Regions from separate parts of the Paenibacillus ilasis genome, predicted to be linked through region 3. Evidence: predicted binding sites of a transcription regulator. Region 3 holds the regulator's gene; each other region holds the start of a gene.
What was found. The regulator Rex, encoded in region 3, represses fermentation and respiration genes when NADH is low (regulators of the CRP and FNR family bind a similar motif). The targets are predictions, from matches to a motif close to TTGTGAAATATTTCACAA.

Region 1 (4,208 bases), 260 kb from region 3:
TGCTTGTGGGCTATCGCAAGGAAAACGTGCTGGATCCACTGTCCTTTGAATCGTTTCAGGAAGGAATAGGCACGGAATTTGGGGCTTTTTATGCCAAGGAGGTATCACAGCCTTGATTCAAATGACGGATGAGCATTTAAGCGAACTGCTTAGAAATATGTATCAGAATAGCATGGAGGCCATTTTTTTTATTGACGAAAAGGGCAGCGTGGTGGCAATGAATCCGGCAGCGGAGAACATCCTTGACATTGAAGTGATCGAGAGGATGCAGTCCGGTGCGGATGGTTCCTTCTGCCAAACCTGCAAAGGCTACACCGATGAACAGGATCTCATAACCTGCTCCACTTGCTATCTGGATTATCCGGATGGAGAGTTTTCATCGTTCCAAGTCTATCTGAAGACACGCGGCGAAGGAATCGTTCCCTATGCGGCCAGTTACCATATCATCGATGAAGCTCGCGGCATCCGGGTCATGATGCTCCTCGATCTGACGAAGCAGCAGAAGACACAGGAAATGCTGCAGCGGACGAATATGCTGAAATACGTTATCAAGGCACAGGAGGACGAGCGCAAGCGGATATCCCGCGAACTGCATGATAGCGTGGCTCAAGAGCTGCTCAGCTCACTGGTCGACCTGCGTGTTGTTAAATATATGAACGTGGGCGAGGATGTGCTCAAGAAACTGCACCAGACCGAGGTATCTTTAACCAGGCTTCTGGATGATATCCGGCATTTATCCGTTGAACTCAGGCCGGCTTCATTAGATGATTTGGGGCTTGAGGCTGCCTTCCGCTCCCATTTTAAATGGATTGGAAAGAACTACGGAGTGCTGGTTGATTTTTCTGCGGAGTTAGCGGCAGCACGCTACGGCAGCGAGATTGAAACGGTTGTGTACCGGGTATGCCAGGAAGCGGTGCTGAATGCCATGAAATATTCAGGAACGGATGAGGTGCATGTACGCTTATGTGAAGTGAATGGCTACCTTCAGTTAACCGTCCGGGACCGTGGAGTCGGGTTTAACAGGGTCATTGATGAAGCTAAGGGAACCGGACTGGGACTGTACGGGATGCGCGAACGCGCAGAGCTGGTCGGTGGTCAGTTTATTTTGCTTTCCGCTCCCGGTGAGGGTACGACGATTCAGCTTAACATTCCGCTTACGAATGGTGACGGCAAGCTGGAGGTGATGGGTACATGAAAATTGTGATTGCGGATGATCATGCCGTGGTCCGCAGCGGATTTTCCATGATTCTGAATTACCAGGAAGATATGGAGGTTGTCGCGACGGCGGCAGACGGCATGGAAGCTTACACCATGGTGGCGAAGCACCGGCCGAATGTGCTGTTGATGGATTTAAGCATGCCTCCCGGCGAAAGCGGGCTGATTGCGACCGGCAAGATCAGCAGTGAATTTCCGGAAACGAAAATTCTGATTCTAACCATGTATGATGATGACGATTATCTGTTTCATGTTTTAAAAAACGGGGCTTCAGGTTACGTACTCAAAAATGCGCCGGATGATGAATTAATCTCCGCCATCCGCATGGTGCATAAGGGAGGGACCTATATCCATCCCCAGATGGCTACATCCCTGGTTCGGGAGTTTATTAAGAAAGATAGTGAGAGCGCGGAGCAGGATCCGTTTAACAGTCTGTCCAAAAGGGAGATTGAGATCCTGCCTCTGATCGCCAAGGGTTATGGCAATAAGGAAATCGCAGAAAAACTATTCGTATCGGTCAAGACGGTGGAAGCGCACAAGGCCAAAATCATGGAAAAACTGAATTTGAAAAGCCGTCCGGAGTTAGTGGAATATGCATTAAAGAAAAAATTGCTGGATTTTTAGTCCTTGCATATACAAGTGGGCGCAATTAAGGGTCGTTGCTTTAAGGAATAGGGAAGTTCCCCGGAGAGATTCAGGGAACTTCCCTATTAGCATTGTGAATAGGTGCACGTACAATAGGAGCTGGGGATCAATATGCCATTCATTATGCTTTAGAAAAGGTGATGGAAATGATCAAAAAGCTGCAGCTTCCGCTGCAAACAATGAATCTGGTGCTTGGCTTTATGGTATGGGTCATCATCTCCGCGCTCCTGCCGTTTATTCGAGAGGACATCTCCATTTCGGCCGACCGGCTCGCGATTCTGACGGCTATTCCGGTGGTGCTGGGTTCCGTTCTCCGGATTCCGCTTGGCTATTACGCCAATGTGGTGGGAGCACGAATTGTTTTTATCGCCAGCTTCATCCTGCTGCTGTTTCCGGTCTATTTTATCAGCTCGGCTTCCTCCTTTACGCATCTGGTGATCGGAGGTTTGTTCCTGGGGATCGGGGGGGCCGTGTTCTCGGTTGGCGTGACCTCATTGCCTAAATATTATGCGAAAGAGAAGCTGGGACTCGTGAATGGGATTTACGGGATGGGCAATATCGGTACCGCCATTACCACATTTGCTGCACCGGTCATCGCGACTCAGATCGGATGGTCCAAAACCGTCCAGCTGTATTTGGTTCTGCTGCTCATATTTGCCGTGCTAAATGCATTTTTAGGCGATCGCAAAGAAATAAAGGTAAAAACACCGGTAATGGAACAGATCAAGGGCGTGTATAAAAATGAAAAATTGTGGTTTTTCTCGCTTTTTTATTTTATTACATTCGGTTCGTTCGTGGCCTTTACAGTGTACTTGCCAAACTTCCTGGTGACCCATTTTGAGCTTGCGAAGGTGGACGCCGGGATGCGGACGGCAGGGTTCATTTTGGTAGCCACTTTATTACGTCCCGTAGGCGGCTGGCTTGCGGATAAATTTAAACCGCTGTTCTTATTAATGGGCGTATTCATAGGGCTCACGGCTGCGGCCATCCTGTTGGCATTCTCTCCATCCATTGGCTTATATACGGCCGGATGCTTAACCATTGCCGTTGGTGCCGGTCTCGGAAACGGGGTTATTTTCAAACTCGTGCCCCTTTACTTCAACAAGCAGGCCGGCATTGTAAACGGTATTGTGTCCATGATGGGCGGCCTTGGCGGATTCTTCCCGCCGCTGATGCTTTCCTTCATCCATTCGGCTACGGGGCAGTACTCCATTGGATTTATGGCCTTATCGCAGGTTGCGCTCGCCAGTTTCGTTATTGTGGTATGGATGTACTACCAGGACAAACTCACCGTACAATCGGAGGTGTTTAACTCCACCGGCCAGGGGATTCTGGTTACGGATCCGAACGGTAGGATCAATGCCGTCAATCCGGCATTCACGAAGTTAACCGGATATTCGGAGGAGGAAGTACTCGGCAAAAATCCGAGCGTATTGAAGTCCGGAAGACAATCACCGGCGTTTTATCAGGCGATGTGGTCTGAAATCAGGGAACACGGGAGCTGGCAGGGGGAGATTTGGAACCGCCGGAAAGACGGAGAAGAGTACTTGGAGCTGCTGACGATTAACGCGGTAAAGGACGAATCGGGTGACATCGTTCAGTATGTGGGTACCTTCAGCGATATTACTTATCATCCGCCTGGCCGTTGTTCGAATGGCTGAAGATATGAATCACGATGGCTATGAGTTGATGGATTGGAGAGGGAGAAACGCATGAAAAAGACGAGGATTGTCATCCCGCGGGAGCATGGTGGCTGGGCTATGGTCAGTGTACCCTATATCATAGGAATGGCGGCAGCCAAGCCGGCTCTGCTGCACCTTCCGCTATTTTTGGCGTGGTTAGGTTTATACATGGCATCCTATCCGTTTCTGCAATCCTTAAAGAAGACGTCCCAACGTAAAACTTGGATATCCTGGGGGATCATTTATACCCTTATCGCCGTGGTTTTTCTGATTCCGGTGCTTGTCTTCAAGCCGTCGATGCTCTGGTTTGCACCTGTGCTGCTCATCCTGATCATGGTGAACGTTTGGCATGTCCTTCAGAAAGCGGAGCGTGCGCTGTTAAATGATATTTGCGCGATTCTGCTGTTCTGTACCGGAGGTGCCGCTGCTTATATGCTGGGGGGCGGTGGTTTCGATCCGATGCTTGCCGCCGTCATTGCGTATAATTTCCTATATTTCACGGGCACCGTGTTCTTTGTCAAATCGGTATTCCGTGAGCGGAAAAACAGGCGCTGGACGATATACGCAAGAATATATCATGCCGTCATGTTGGTTCTGCCGATCATCTTCGGGAATCCGTGGATGTGTCTGCCATTCGTATTTCCGTTCATTAAGACGTTCCTGTAT
Region 2 (4,208 bases), 770 kb from region 3:
CTTGTCCCCATGCCGACACCGCCGATAACCCTGCCCTGTTCGTCGTGCAGCGGGATCGCGCGTGCAGCTAGCGGAAATCCGAACAGTTCTTTCGGAACGACAGCCGATAAAGGTGTATTATTTCGAATCGCATTGGTGACAATATCGCCCTCAACCAGCGGGTCTCCCGGGCTAACATTCAGTGAGAAGGTTTTGCCCGGAATATTAATGATCAGCTTCTCCCTATCATAAATGCCGATCGTGATGTCATCATTCGTAAGACTTTTCAGCAATGGAGCTACCTTTACAAAAGCACGGATCAGCTCATGCTGTGTTTGCTCTTCAGTCACATTATTCATGCCTATCTCCCCCAACCCTTAATACGGGAATTTCCTTTGTCCGTAATGAACCGATATCCACTTCATGGTCGTAAATTCATCCAGGCTCCATTGCCCATTCAGACGACCCAACCCCGACTGCTTCTCTCCGCCAAATGCTACAATCGGCTCGTCGTTAATCGTGACATCATTGACATGGATCATGCCTGTATGGACCTTCTTCGCCATTTCAACCCCACGTTCAAGATTGGAGGTGTGAATAGCCCCGCTAAGCCCAAAACGTGTATCGTTGGCGATTGCGATTCCTTCCTCTTCCGTTTCGAACGGGATGATACACACAACCGGGCCGAACAACTCCTCTTGTGCTACCTCCATATCCGGCTTGACATTGACGAGGACGGTAGGCTCCACCATTCTGCCGGTGATATTCCCTCGCACCAGTGGAACTGCGCCTTGCTCGATGCCCTTCTCAATCAGCTTCTCCAGTGTTTCTGCCTGCCGATGGTTGATGACGGGGCCGATAATGGTCTGCGGATTGCTCGGATCACCTGTTGTCAAGGTAGAAACCTTCGCTTTGTATTTATCTAAAAACTCCTGATAGATCGATTTCTGTACAAGAATCCGATTGGCCGACATACAGATCTGGCCTTGATGCGTGAATCTGCTGAACGTTGCCGCTTGTACCGCGTAATCGATATCAGCATCTTCCAGGATAATGAACGCGCTGTTCCCGCCGAGCTCCAGCAGCGGCTTTTTAAAGTGCTTGACGGCCAGCTGGCCAATATGGCTTCCGACCTTGGTCGAACCCGTGAACGAAATGATTCTCGGAATCGGATGCTCGACGAATGCATCGCCAATCTCCTTGATATCTGTTACCACAACATTCAACAGGCCCTTCGGTATACCCGCTTCTTCGAAAATCTTGCCGATCAGGGTTCCGCCCGTAATCGGCGAATCCTCATGCGGCTTCAGCACGACGCCGTTGCCGGCACCCAGTGCAGGGGCGACGGACTTCATGGACAAGAAGAAAGGGAAGTTAAACGGACTGATAACCCCAACCACGCCAGCCGGAATCCGATACAGGCGGTTCTCCTTGCCATCCTCTGTGGAAGGTAAAATCTTTCCCTCCATTCTAAGGGGGAACGTAGCCGCTTCCTTAATCATATTTTTCACAAGGCCGATCTCGAATGCCGCCTTCAGACGCGTTCCGCCCAGCTCCTGAACAATAATGGACGAAATGTCTTCCTCATGCGATTCAATATATTTAACAGCATTTTCAAGGATATCGCGTTTATGGTAAGGATTAACCTTGTCCCATTCCAGCTTAGCTTGATAGGCAGCTTGATATGCATCATCGATGTCTGTAACGCTCGCGATTTGAAATGCGGTAATGACCTCATCATTATATGGATTAATGTCCGGCAGCGTTTTACCGCTCTTGCCGTCTCGCCATTGCCCGCCTATGAATTGCTTTCCTAATTTCGAATAATCCATATGAACCCTCCTGTGTCGAATAATTCCAACTGATCTATATAATTATCGACTAAATACAGGTAATTGTTAAGTGAATTTTCTTTGACCTCTTCTTCCTCTCAGAGCATGGCAATGAAATACCCCTTCCTCACCTAGTGAAGAAGGGGTATTAATCAAAGCTATACCGCTTGGCGCAACCGCTCAAACAATATGTTGTTTTCCAGATGGATATGCTCGAAGGTGTCCTTTTCCAGCATGGCTAACCGTTGAAAGACCAGCCGATACGTACCACAGGCATCAGCCGGAAGCTCGAAATCGGATGTTACGTCTCTCAGCTCCTGCAGCAAGCTGCCGGCATGAGCATGTTCATCTTCCAGTTCGGATACATGCGGCTTAAGCTCTGCTGCCGCTTGGTGGCTGGGATCTGCTACAAACTTCAAAATGAGCGGGAATACAAGCTCGTCCTCGTCCTTCGTATGCTCCAACAGCTCCTTTTTCAATTCCGAGAAGAGCTCCTGCACTCGAAGAAGCTCGGGGTGATGCTCTCCATGCACACGGGCCAATTTCGTGACATATGGCGTTAATGCCGGTAATTCATCACGCAGGAAGGCATGATGTTTTTGTTGGATGTGATCAATCAATTCGGATTCCTTCAGTGAAGCAGGACGGCTTTCCTGGTAATTGGCAAACTTGCTCTCCACGGACCAAACTTCCTCCAGGACGGCGGCTGGATCCAACGAACGCTGCTTGGCCGCCTCTTCCAAAGGCACCTGGCCACCGCAACAGAAATCGATGCGGAGGGATCGAAATAAATCCGCGGTTTGCGGGATGGATGTTACAATATCGGATACTTGGCTCTGAAGCGTGAATGAACTCATATTCAAACCTCCCTAGACTAAATACGTGTTTGTGAACTTTTTCACTCTTACAACTCAAGTATAAGAAACTCCCATCCCCGCATATGTGATTGCAGTCATACTGAAATGTAACACTATGTGAACGATAGTATCGGAAGGACTACGGGAATCCGATAAGAAATCGTCGGGGAGGGCCCAATGACACAAGCTCTTGCGAAATCGCAAGAGCTTGTTAAGCTACAGCCATATATCAGACTGTGCATTCCCTTATTCTGCAGAGTCAGTAACCGCACCTCTAGATGCTGAGGACACTAATTTTGCATACTTGTATAATACGCCCGTGGATACTTTGAGTGGAGGCTGGTGCCATGCTTGTGCCCTTGCAGCCAATTCGGAATCCGATACGTCGAATGTCATTTCTTGCGTTTCACTGTCGATGGTGATCATGTCTCCATTCCTCAACAGTGCGATCGGCCCACCTACCTGTGCTTCAGGCGATACGTGACCGACTACGAACCCATGCGAACCGCCAGAGAACCTGCCGTCCGTTATCAGCGCAACCTCCCCGCCGAGACCCTTTCCTACAATGAGGGCCGTGACCGACAGCATCTCCGGCATCCCCGGTCCGCCCTTTGGACCGCAATAACGAATGACTAACACGTCGCCCTTGCGTATTTCATCTCTCAGGATCGCTTCGGTTGCCTCTTCCTCGCTGTCATACACCTTGGCCGGTCCGACAAATCGGAGCTTCTTCATGCCCGACATTTTGGCAACCGCACCTTCAGGTGCGAGGTTGCCTCTTAATACAACCAATGGCCCATTCGGCTTCAGCGGCTTATCGATGGGGCGTATAATTTCCTGGCTTCCCTGTAACGGCGCTGCTTCCGCCAGATTCTCTGCCAATGATTTGCCTGTGACCGTCAGACAATCGCCATGCAGAAGTCCTTCGGCCAGCAATAATTTCATGACGCCCGGTATGCCGCCGACTTCGTTTAAGTCCTGCATGGCATGTCGACCGCTCGGCTTCAGATCTGCAAGGTGGGGAACGCGCAAACGGATTCGCTCGAAATCGTCTAACGTCAAATCAACGCCTACCGAATGAGCAATGGCAAGCAAGTGCAGGAACGCGTTGGTTGAACCGCCCAAAGCCATGACGACCGTTATCGCATTCTCAAATGCCTTTTTCGTCATAATGTCTCTGGGATAGATTTCTTGCTCCAACAGCGATATGACCTGCCTTCCAGCCGCAGCGCATTCCGCTGCTTTGTCAGGTGAAATAGCCGGCGTGGAGGAGGAACCGGGCAGGCTCATCCCCATGGCTTCTGCCGCCGCGGCCATCGTATTGGCTGTATACATGCCCCCGCAAGAGCCCGGTCCCGGGCAGACGCTGCATTCCACCTTATGGAGCTGATCGTCCGTCATTTTTCCGTCATGATATTGCCCGACCGCTTCGAAAGCCGTGACGATATCCACGTTCTTACCTTCGAGCTTCCCGGGTTGTATCGTGCCGCCGTAAACGTAAACCGCAGGAAGATTCATCCGTCCGATCGCCATCAGGCAG
Region 3 (4,208 bases):
CTGGAGGATGTCGCCGGTAAGCACCTTGGCTTGCAGATGAAATATTTTTCGGTTGTCCATACGCTAACCCGTATGTACAAAGACAGCCGCAGCGGTCAGCTCCCGGCTCTTCGCCAGCTGCTGCAAGTTTCATCCCATGAGAAGGCTGTCGAGTGGTCTTCCATCATAGATCGGATTTATCCGGATCTGATCACCGTAAAAGAGAATTGGGATCGACTCAGCGATCAATTGTTCGGACTGCTTCCGGAACGCGGAGATGCATCTCCAGGAGACGCCGGTCAATTCTCGCTTCGCTTATCGCCTCTTAAGAAGCCGAAGGATTGGGATTCGCTTGCCGAGCTGGAACATCAAATTCATGTGATACTGGGCGATGTCGTACGCAAGGGTGACAAGCTGATCGCCGAAATGAAGGAAGATCTCGACGATTACAGTGCCGACAGTCTGTTAACAGACCTATCGGGTCTGTTTAAGGACCTGGCCGCACACCGCGAGGACCTGAGGTCCTTCATGGCCCTGAATGATGAAGGCACGGTATACTGGATGGAGGCTAACGGCAATTTCCGCGGGAAATCGCTGCAACTTTATGCGGTGCCTGTCGATGTAAGCACCCACTTGAAGGAATTGTTTTTTGACAAGAAACAAAGCGTGATCCTGACGTCGGCGACCTTGTCGGTGGACAAATCGTTCCAGTTCATGATCGAGAATTTGGGTCTACAGGAAGCGGCAGATAGCGGCAACCTGAACACGGTTCTGCTGCCGTCCCCGTTTAATTACAGGGAGCAGGCTCTCCTTGTCGTGCCGCGCGATTTTCCGAGCGTGAAGGGCTCGGTCGGGGATGCACTCTTTGTGAATACACTAGTGCAATCATTGGCCGATACGGCAATCGCTACGCATGGACGTATGCTTGTCCTGTTCACCTCGTACCGGATGCTGCGTCAGGTGCATGAGCCCTTGAAGGAGGCGCTGGCATCCAGCGATATTACCGTACTGGGACAAGGGATGGATGGAACCAGCCGTACCAAGTTAATCCGGAGATTCCAGGATAGCAGCGCCTCGGTTCTGCTGGGTACCAGCTCCTTCTGGGAAGGGGTTGACATACCCGGTGAGGCGCTCACTTGCCTTGCGATCGTCCGGCTGCCGTTCCAGCCGCCGAATCACCCTTTGGTTGAAGCCAAGAGCGAATTGCTGCAGCAGCAGAAGAAGAACCCCTTCATGAAGCTTTCGGTTCCGCAAGCCGTCATTCGCTTCAAACAGGGATTTGGCCGACTGGTACGGACAGCGCAAGACAAGGGGATTGTCATCGTGTACGATACCCGGGTCATTGAATCCTATTACGGAAAATATTTCCTATATTCCTTGCCGGGACCAAAGATGGAGCACATGCCGACCGAGGGGATTGTTCCCCGAATTTCGGAATGGCTGCAGGAAGAGGCAGGCGTAGAGAACCAAGCTGAATAAAGTGAAACCATGAACGATCACATTGAAATGTAGTTATTAACCTATTATTAGGGGGAGCATGCATGAAATCGGAAAAAATTTCGGAAGCCGTGGTCCGCAGATTACCTGTATACTTGCGCTATTTGAATGAGCTTCAGAAAAGGGAGGTCTCCACGGTTTCCTCCCAGGAACTGGGACAAAAACTGGACCTCAATCCTGCTCAAATTCGTAAGGACCTAGCGTATTTCGGTGATTTTGGACGGAAAGGGATCGGATATGACGTATCTTATCTGATCGAGAAAATTCGCCAGATTCTAAAGCTGGACCAGAAGATCAATGTCGCATTGATTGGGGCCGGTAATCTTGGACATGCATTATCAAATTACAATGCATTTCTGAAGGACAATATGAAGATTGTGGCGGTTTTCGATTCGTATTCTCCCAAAGTTGGTATGAAAATAAACAATTTGGTTGTACAGCCGATGGAGGAACTGGAGAAGACGGTTCATGAGTACGGCATTCGTATCGGGATTATTACCGTTCCGGATTTTGAAGCGCAAAATGTAGCGAATCAGCTTATCGCCGCAGGCATCGAGGCTATTCTGAATTTTGCGCCGACCATCCTGAAAGCTCCATCCCATATCCGGATTCATACGGCTGATTTTACTACGGATTTGCAAAGTTTGGCCTATTATTTGGATAACGGTAAGGAGGATACAGCACATGACGACAACGAAGTGGATGGTTAAAAACGGAACGTTTGCGGTACTAGAGAAAGGAAGGTCCGTGCTACGCGGATATATGGTTGTAGAGAATGACCGGATAACCTACCTGGGTGAAGAAGAGCCAACCGTCCAAGAGGGAACAGAAATTATCGACGGAACCCATCTGTTTTTCCTGCCTGGATTGGTGAACACGCACGGACATGCGGCGATGTCGCTTCTCCGCGGTTATGGCGACGATCTGGCACTGCAGGTATGGCTTCAGGAAAAAATGTGGCCGATGGAAGCCAAATTCACGGCCGACGATGTGTACTGGGGAACCTCACTCTCCGTGCTTGAGATGATCAAAGGCGGAACCACGACGTTTGTGGATATGTATGATCATATGGATCAGGTTGCAAAGGTTGTGCAGGACTCAGGAATGCGCGGCGTACTGACACGCGGTGTCATCGGATTATGTCCGCCTGAGGTGCAGCAGCAGAAGCTGGATGAGGCGGTTGCATTCGCGAAAGACTGGCATGGCAAGGCGGATGGAAGAATTACGGCGATGATCTCGCCGCATGCACCTTACACATGCCCGCCGGATTTCATCGAGAAATTCGTTCAGGCATCCCATGATCTGAATCTGCCTTTGCATACGCATATGTCCGAAACGGAAACGGAAGTCGCTCAGAATGTAAATGATTACGGACTCCGCCCTGTTGCCCATTTGGAGAAGCTTGGCATGTTTTCCCGTCCAACGCTGCTTGCGCATGCCGTCCATCTGACCGATGAAGAAATCGAAATCCTGGCTAAGCATCAAGTGATGGTGTCGCATAATCCAGGCAGCAATCTGAAGCTTGCCAGCGGCATCGCTCGCGTGCCTGCACTACTGAAAGCCGGGGTCACCGTGTCTTTGGGTACCGATGGACCTGCGAGCAATAATAATCTGGATATGTTTGAAGAGATGCGCCTGGCGGCACTGATCCATAAAGGAGTAAGCGGGGATCCAACCGCGATTCCTGCATCCGAAGCGCTTCGGATGGGTACAGAGTATGGTGCCAAGTCAGCTTTCCTTGCGGATATCGGTACGCTTGCGGTAGGAATGAAGGCAGATATGATCGCACTGAACACGGATCAGGCGCACTTCCTTCCGAAGACGGATTATATTTCTCATGCTATCTACTCCGCCAGTGCGAAGGATGTTGAGCATGTATGGGTTGACGGTAAGCAGGTCGTGAAGAATGGCGCGAGCCTTACTCTCGATGAGGAACGTATCCGGCGGGAAGCGCAGCGTGCCTTTGAGCGTCTTACAACCCTCTAGGGAATAATCAAGGGGAGCGAGGAAGACGGATTTGAAGAAAAAAACGAAGTGGATCTTGCTTAGTGTATCCGGCGTGCTGCTGTTACTGCTTGGTTTACAGCTCTATTATTCATATGTTATGAAAGACACTTGGAATGAAGAAAGAATGGCGATTGCTGCCGCCAAGCAGCATGGCCAATTGGTTTCGTCCGGAAAGACCTATAAATCGGTGTGGGGCGAGGATAATAACTATTGGGTGGTAAGCGGCAAGGATCAGGACAATCAAGATCGTATGGTATGGGTAAAATTTACAGATGACAACATACCTGTTGAAGGTGCCGATGCTGTCCAGTCCGTTTTATTGAATACAGGGATGTCGGAAGCCCAGATTCGGGATCAGATTTATAACGAATTGCCTGGTGTGGAAATTAAGCGATTGCTGCCTGGAATGTATGAAGGCGAGTATGCCTGGCAGCTGCAGTATGAACACAACGGTCAGCGCGGCTATCGGTTTTATCGTTTTCAAGACGGTAACACGATCGGTAATGACATTATTCTTCCAAATCAATAATAAACGAAGTAAAGAGAGGCGTCCCTTACTATTTAAGAGGGGGCTTCTCTTTTTCCTTCATAATTGTAAGCGCATTCAGAAAAAATATGGAAAAACTGTTCTAAATATTTTCACAGACATGCATGAAAAAGTATATAAGATGTGATATACTCGTACTTGTACAAAACGAGCATATAAATTACATGCATCGCAATAT
Region 4 (4,208 bases), on a different contig from region 3:
GATCGAGTTGATCAGCACCCGGCGCTGGGTATCATTTTTGGCCAGCAGCTGCGTGGACATCCCGACCCCAAAGTCGAAGCCCTCCAAGAAGAAGAACCCGATAAACAATACGGCAACAAGCACAAACCACAGTTCGTTAAGAGACAGCATTGTAGCCCTCCTTATTAAACGGATCGCTTGCGTGGTGGTCGTCTTCCTCCGCCGCATACGGTCCTTTCTTAATGACTTTGATGAACAGATACGCCATGACGGCTGCCAGCACCGCATAAATGGCGGTAAACATGATGAGCGAGAACAGAATCGAGCCTGCGCTCACGTTCGGTGAAACACTGTTCTCCGTAGTGATCAGCCCGAATACCGTCCACGGCTGTCGTCCGATCTCCGTCATAATCCACCCCGACGTGTTGGCGATGAACGGCAGCGAAATACCGAACAGCATCAGTCTGAGGAACCATTTGCCAGCCTTCTCGACCTTTTTGCGCAGCATCAGCCATGCTCCGTACAATCCCAGCAGAATCATGATGCTGCCTGCGGCCACCATAATCCGGAAGCTCCAGAACGTGGTACGGACCGGCGGGATATAGTCTCCAGGGCCATATTCCTGCTCATATTGCGCTTGCAGCTCTTTCATTCCGATGACTTCGCCGGAAAATTTGCTGTAGGACAAAAAGCTGAGCAAATACGGGATTTTGAACTCCATCGTGTTCTCCTGCTTATCCGGATCGATGGCTGCAATGACCGTCCAAGGCGCAGGATCGTCACTCGTTTCCCACAGGCTCTCCGCAGCGGCCATCTTCATCGGCTGCGTATCCACCAGATACTGCGCCTGCTGGTGACCGAATACCGCAACCAGAATGGAGGTGATGAGGCCAATCACGATGGCGATGTGAAATGATTTTTTAAAGAAATCCAAATCCTGCTTCTTCATCAGCTTGTAGGCACTCACACCTGCTACGAGGAACGCCCCTGTTGCCAAAGCTCCGAAGATCGTGTGCGGGAACTCCACCAGCAGCTGACCGTTCGTAATCAGTGCGAAGAAATCGTTCATCTCCGCCCGCCCATTGTTCATCTCGAACCCGACGGGACGCTGCATGAACGAATTCGCTGCCAGAATCCAGAAGGCGGACATCAGGGTGCCGAAGGACACCAGCCAGATGCTGAGCAGATGGACCTTCTTCGATAACCGGTCCCACCCGAATATCCACAGCCCAATAAACGTCGACTCAAGGAAAAATGCCAGCAGAGCTTCGATCGCAAGCGGTGCGCCAAACACATCCCCGACAAAGCGCGAGTAATCCGACCAGTTCATGCCGAACTGGAATTCCTGCAGAATCCCCGTCACAACCCCGACCGCAAAGTTAATCAGGAACAGCTTTCCCCAGAACTTGGCCATTTTCTTGTAGACTTCCTGGCCTTTGACAACATACATCGTCTCCATGATGGCAATCAGAAACGCCAATCCGATGGACAACGGTACGAAAATAAAGTGAAAAATGGTTGTCGATGCGAATTGAATTCGCGCCAGCATAACCGGATCCATATCAGATACCCCTTCCTTTAGCTCACGTGATCACTTCAAATTTGATTCTTTTTGTATTGTCGCAGACCGCGATGCAAAGGATTGTGATAAACATCACAATATCAGGACTGAAACCGGGGCAAAAAGTTATAAATTTGTGACGAAAATCACTAAGTGAACAACGGTATAACTGAGCATCGAAAAAATGGAAACGGCTCGCTGCCTCTGCCGGCGGTCAAAACGTTGTATTTACGATACAAAAAAGCAGGTTCGCCATCAGGCCAACCTGCTTCGGTATGTCTGCAACCTTATTGAACCGGGCCAATCTCGGTCTCGATGAGCTTGAATTCCGTTACGTCCGCGATCCCACGGTTGGTAATGCGGATTTCCGGAATCACCGGCAGCGCAATGAGCGAGAAGGTCATGAACGGTGCATGGATGTAGCATCCAAGCTCCTTCCAAGCTTCCTCCAAGGCAGCGACTTCCTCCGCTACGATCTCAACCGGACGGTCCGCCAGCAAACCGGCAATCGGCATCGCCACCTTCGCCAGCACCTTGCCGTCCCGTACCACGATCATGCCGCCTCCGCACGCCGCCAGCTCATTCGCCGCGAGTGCCATATCCTCGGCATTCGTGCCCATCACGAGCAGATTGTGGCTGTCGTGCGCAACCGTGGAAGCAACCGCGCCGGTCTTGAGTCCGAAGCCGTTCGCAAAACCGAGCGAGATTTGCCCGGTTGCGCTGTGGCGCTCGATGCATGCCAGCTGAACCACATCTTGATTCAGGTCCGGCTGGATGACGCCTTGCTCCACAGAGAGCACCGCGGTCATTTTGGCGGTACGGGCACTGTTCTCGATGACGCGCACCACATTCACTTCCGTACGCGTCGCATCGAACTTGCTGCGCTGCAGAAAGTCATCAGCGGTAAGCGAACGCTGCAGCCGAACCGATTGAAAGGCTTTTTCCGGGTATTGATATACCGGGAACGCCTTCACGAGCCGGCCGTTCTCTGCAACCACTTCGCCATCCGTGATCACGACTGAAGGTACCATGCTCAACAGATCATCAATCAGCAAAATATCCGCCGTTTTGCCAGGTGAAATGCTGCCCAGCTCCATGTCCATGCCGAAATAACGAGCCACGTTGATCGTTCCCAGCTGGATCGCCGTAACCGGGTCCACGCCTTCTTCTATAGCGCGGCGGACCACATGGTTCATGTGACCGAGCCTCAGCAGCGTCTGCGGATACACATCATCCGTAACCAGAGAAATATTGTCTGTTCGCACCTTATCTTCCGTTATGACCTTAACAACTTCCTTTACATCCTGCCAAGCCGAACCCTCGCGGATCATCAGGTGCATGCCGAGACGGACCTTCTCCAGGGCCTGTTCTCTCGTTACCGTCTCATGGTCGGAGCTTACGCCGGTTGCCATATATGCCTGCAGCATCCGGTCATCCTCGGCCGGAAAATGCCCTGTTACGGTCTTGCCTGCACGCAGCGTAGCTTCAATCTCCCCGCTCATGGTCGGATCGCCGTACACGACGCCCGGGAAGTTCATCACTTCGCCAAGCCCGGCGACGCCAGGCCAGGTCAGCCCTTCCTCGATGTCGGCTACGCCCAGCTGCGCACCGGCATCCTCCAGATCAAACGTCGCCGGTACGCAGGAAGGAATGGTGGTGAACACCTTCATCGGCAGCTGCTGCCCTTCCTCGTGCATCCAGCGCACGCCTTCCATGCCGAATACGTTGGCAATCTCATGGGGATCCATATAAATCCCGGTCGTTCCGTTAACGATAGCCGCCTTGGCAAACTCGGTCACGGTGAGCATCGTGCTCTCCACATGCATATGACCGTCGAGCAGACCAGGCGAGATAAACCGGCCATTCGCTTCGATCACCTGCGTCCCTTTCCCGATCGTATGATCGGCGTTGCCGATATAAGCGATGCGCCCGTACGCCATCGCCACGTCTACCCGTTCCTGAAGCTCACCCGTAAACACATTGACCAGCGTGCCGTTTTTGATAACCAGATCGGCTGGCTCTTGTCCTAACGCAACCTTCCCCAGCTGCCGGCTGACCTCGTATCGTTTCTGTCTTTTAATTGAACTCATGATGAATGCACGCTCCCCTTTTTTTAGATATCAGAACGTATAAACTTCGAAGCTCGTAACTTCCTGATATCGCAATAAAAACTTCATCTAATCGCGGTCTGTCATCTGTGAAAGTGCGTCGATAGACGTTTTTCTTTTAGATATCAGAACGTATAAACTTCGAAGCTTGTAACTTCCTGATATCGCAATAAAAACTTCATCTAATCGCGGTCTGTCATCTGTGAAAGTGCGTCGATAGACGTTTTTCTTATAATGAACCGGTAAAAATACAAAATCGATCCGCTCTATAACACGCCAAACACCCCGGGCAGCGTATCTGCCCGGGGTGCCTGTACTATATCCATAGAGGAAGAGAAGCCCTGTGCATCAGCAATGTATGCTATCAGTCTGCACATCACCTCAGCCGTTAAAACCTGCCGGATTCCAATCAAGGTGATCTTCCAGCCCGGCTTCCATCATTATGCGAAGCTGGGCGGGGTGGTGGGATTCTCAACCTTCATGTAGTCAAGTCATTTACGGTAACCTGGTAGAAACGCCTGGGCCCTATTCCCCGGCATATACATCAAGATTTGATTTTG

Region 1: a site for Rex is predicted at 1,932-1,949, ahead of ACETK5_RS17945 (nitrate/nitrite transporter). Genes of this name have one in related genera too.
Region 2: a site for Rex is predicted at 2,698-2,715, ahead of ric (iron-sulfur cluster repair di-iron protein). Genes of this name have one in related genera too.
Region 4: a site for Rex is predicted at 1,622-1,639, ahead of ACETK5_RS29270 (cytochrome ubiquinol oxidase subunit I). Genes of this name have one in related genera too.

The regions. Positions count from the first base shown of each region.
Region 1 is NZ_JBHDJG010000001.1:3,965,590-3,969,797, reverse strand. It holds gene ACETK5_RS17960 (GAF domain-containing protein) at 1-116, shown strand, start outside; gene ACETK5_RS17955 (sensor histidine kinase) at 113-1,195, shown strand; gene ACETK5_RS17950 (response regulator transcription factor) at 1,192-1,839, shown strand; gene ACETK5_RS17945 (nitrate/nitrite transporter) at 2,007-3,521, shown strand; gene ACETK5_RS17940 (YwiC-like family protein) at 3,573-4,208, shown strand, end outside.
Region 2 is NZ_JBHDJG010000001.1:2,932,772-2,936,979, forward strand. It holds gene ACETK5_RS13355 (methyl-accepting chemotaxis protein) at 1-338, opposite strand, end outside; gene yfmT (benzaldehyde dehydrogenase) at 357-1,811, opposite strand; gene ric (iron-sulfur cluster repair di-iron protein) at 1,970-2,668, opposite strand; gene ilvD (dihydroxy-acid dehydratase) at 2,915-4,208, opposite strand, start outside.
Region 3 is NZ_JBHDJG010000001.1:3,705,542-3,709,749, reverse strand. It holds gene dinG (ATP-dependent DNA helicase DinG) at 1-1,458, shown strand, start outside; gene ACETK5_RS16645 (redox-sensing transcriptional repressor Rex) at 1,521-2,186, shown strand; gene ACETK5_RS16640 (amidohydrolase) at 2,161-3,462, shown strand; gene ACETK5_RS16635 (cell wall elongation regulator TseB-like domain-containing protein) at 3,494-4,012, shown strand.
Region 4 is NZ_JBHDJG010000004.1:398,681-402,888, reverse strand. It holds gene cydB (cytochrome d ubiquinol oxidase subunit II) at 1-150, opposite strand, end outside; gene ACETK5_RS29270 (cytochrome ubiquinol oxidase subunit I) at 137-1,540, opposite strand; gene ade (adenine deaminase) at 1,828-3,630, opposite strand; gene ACETK5_RS29260 (hypothetical protein) at 4,003-4,134, shown strand; purine riboswitch at 4,112-4,208, opposite strand, start outside.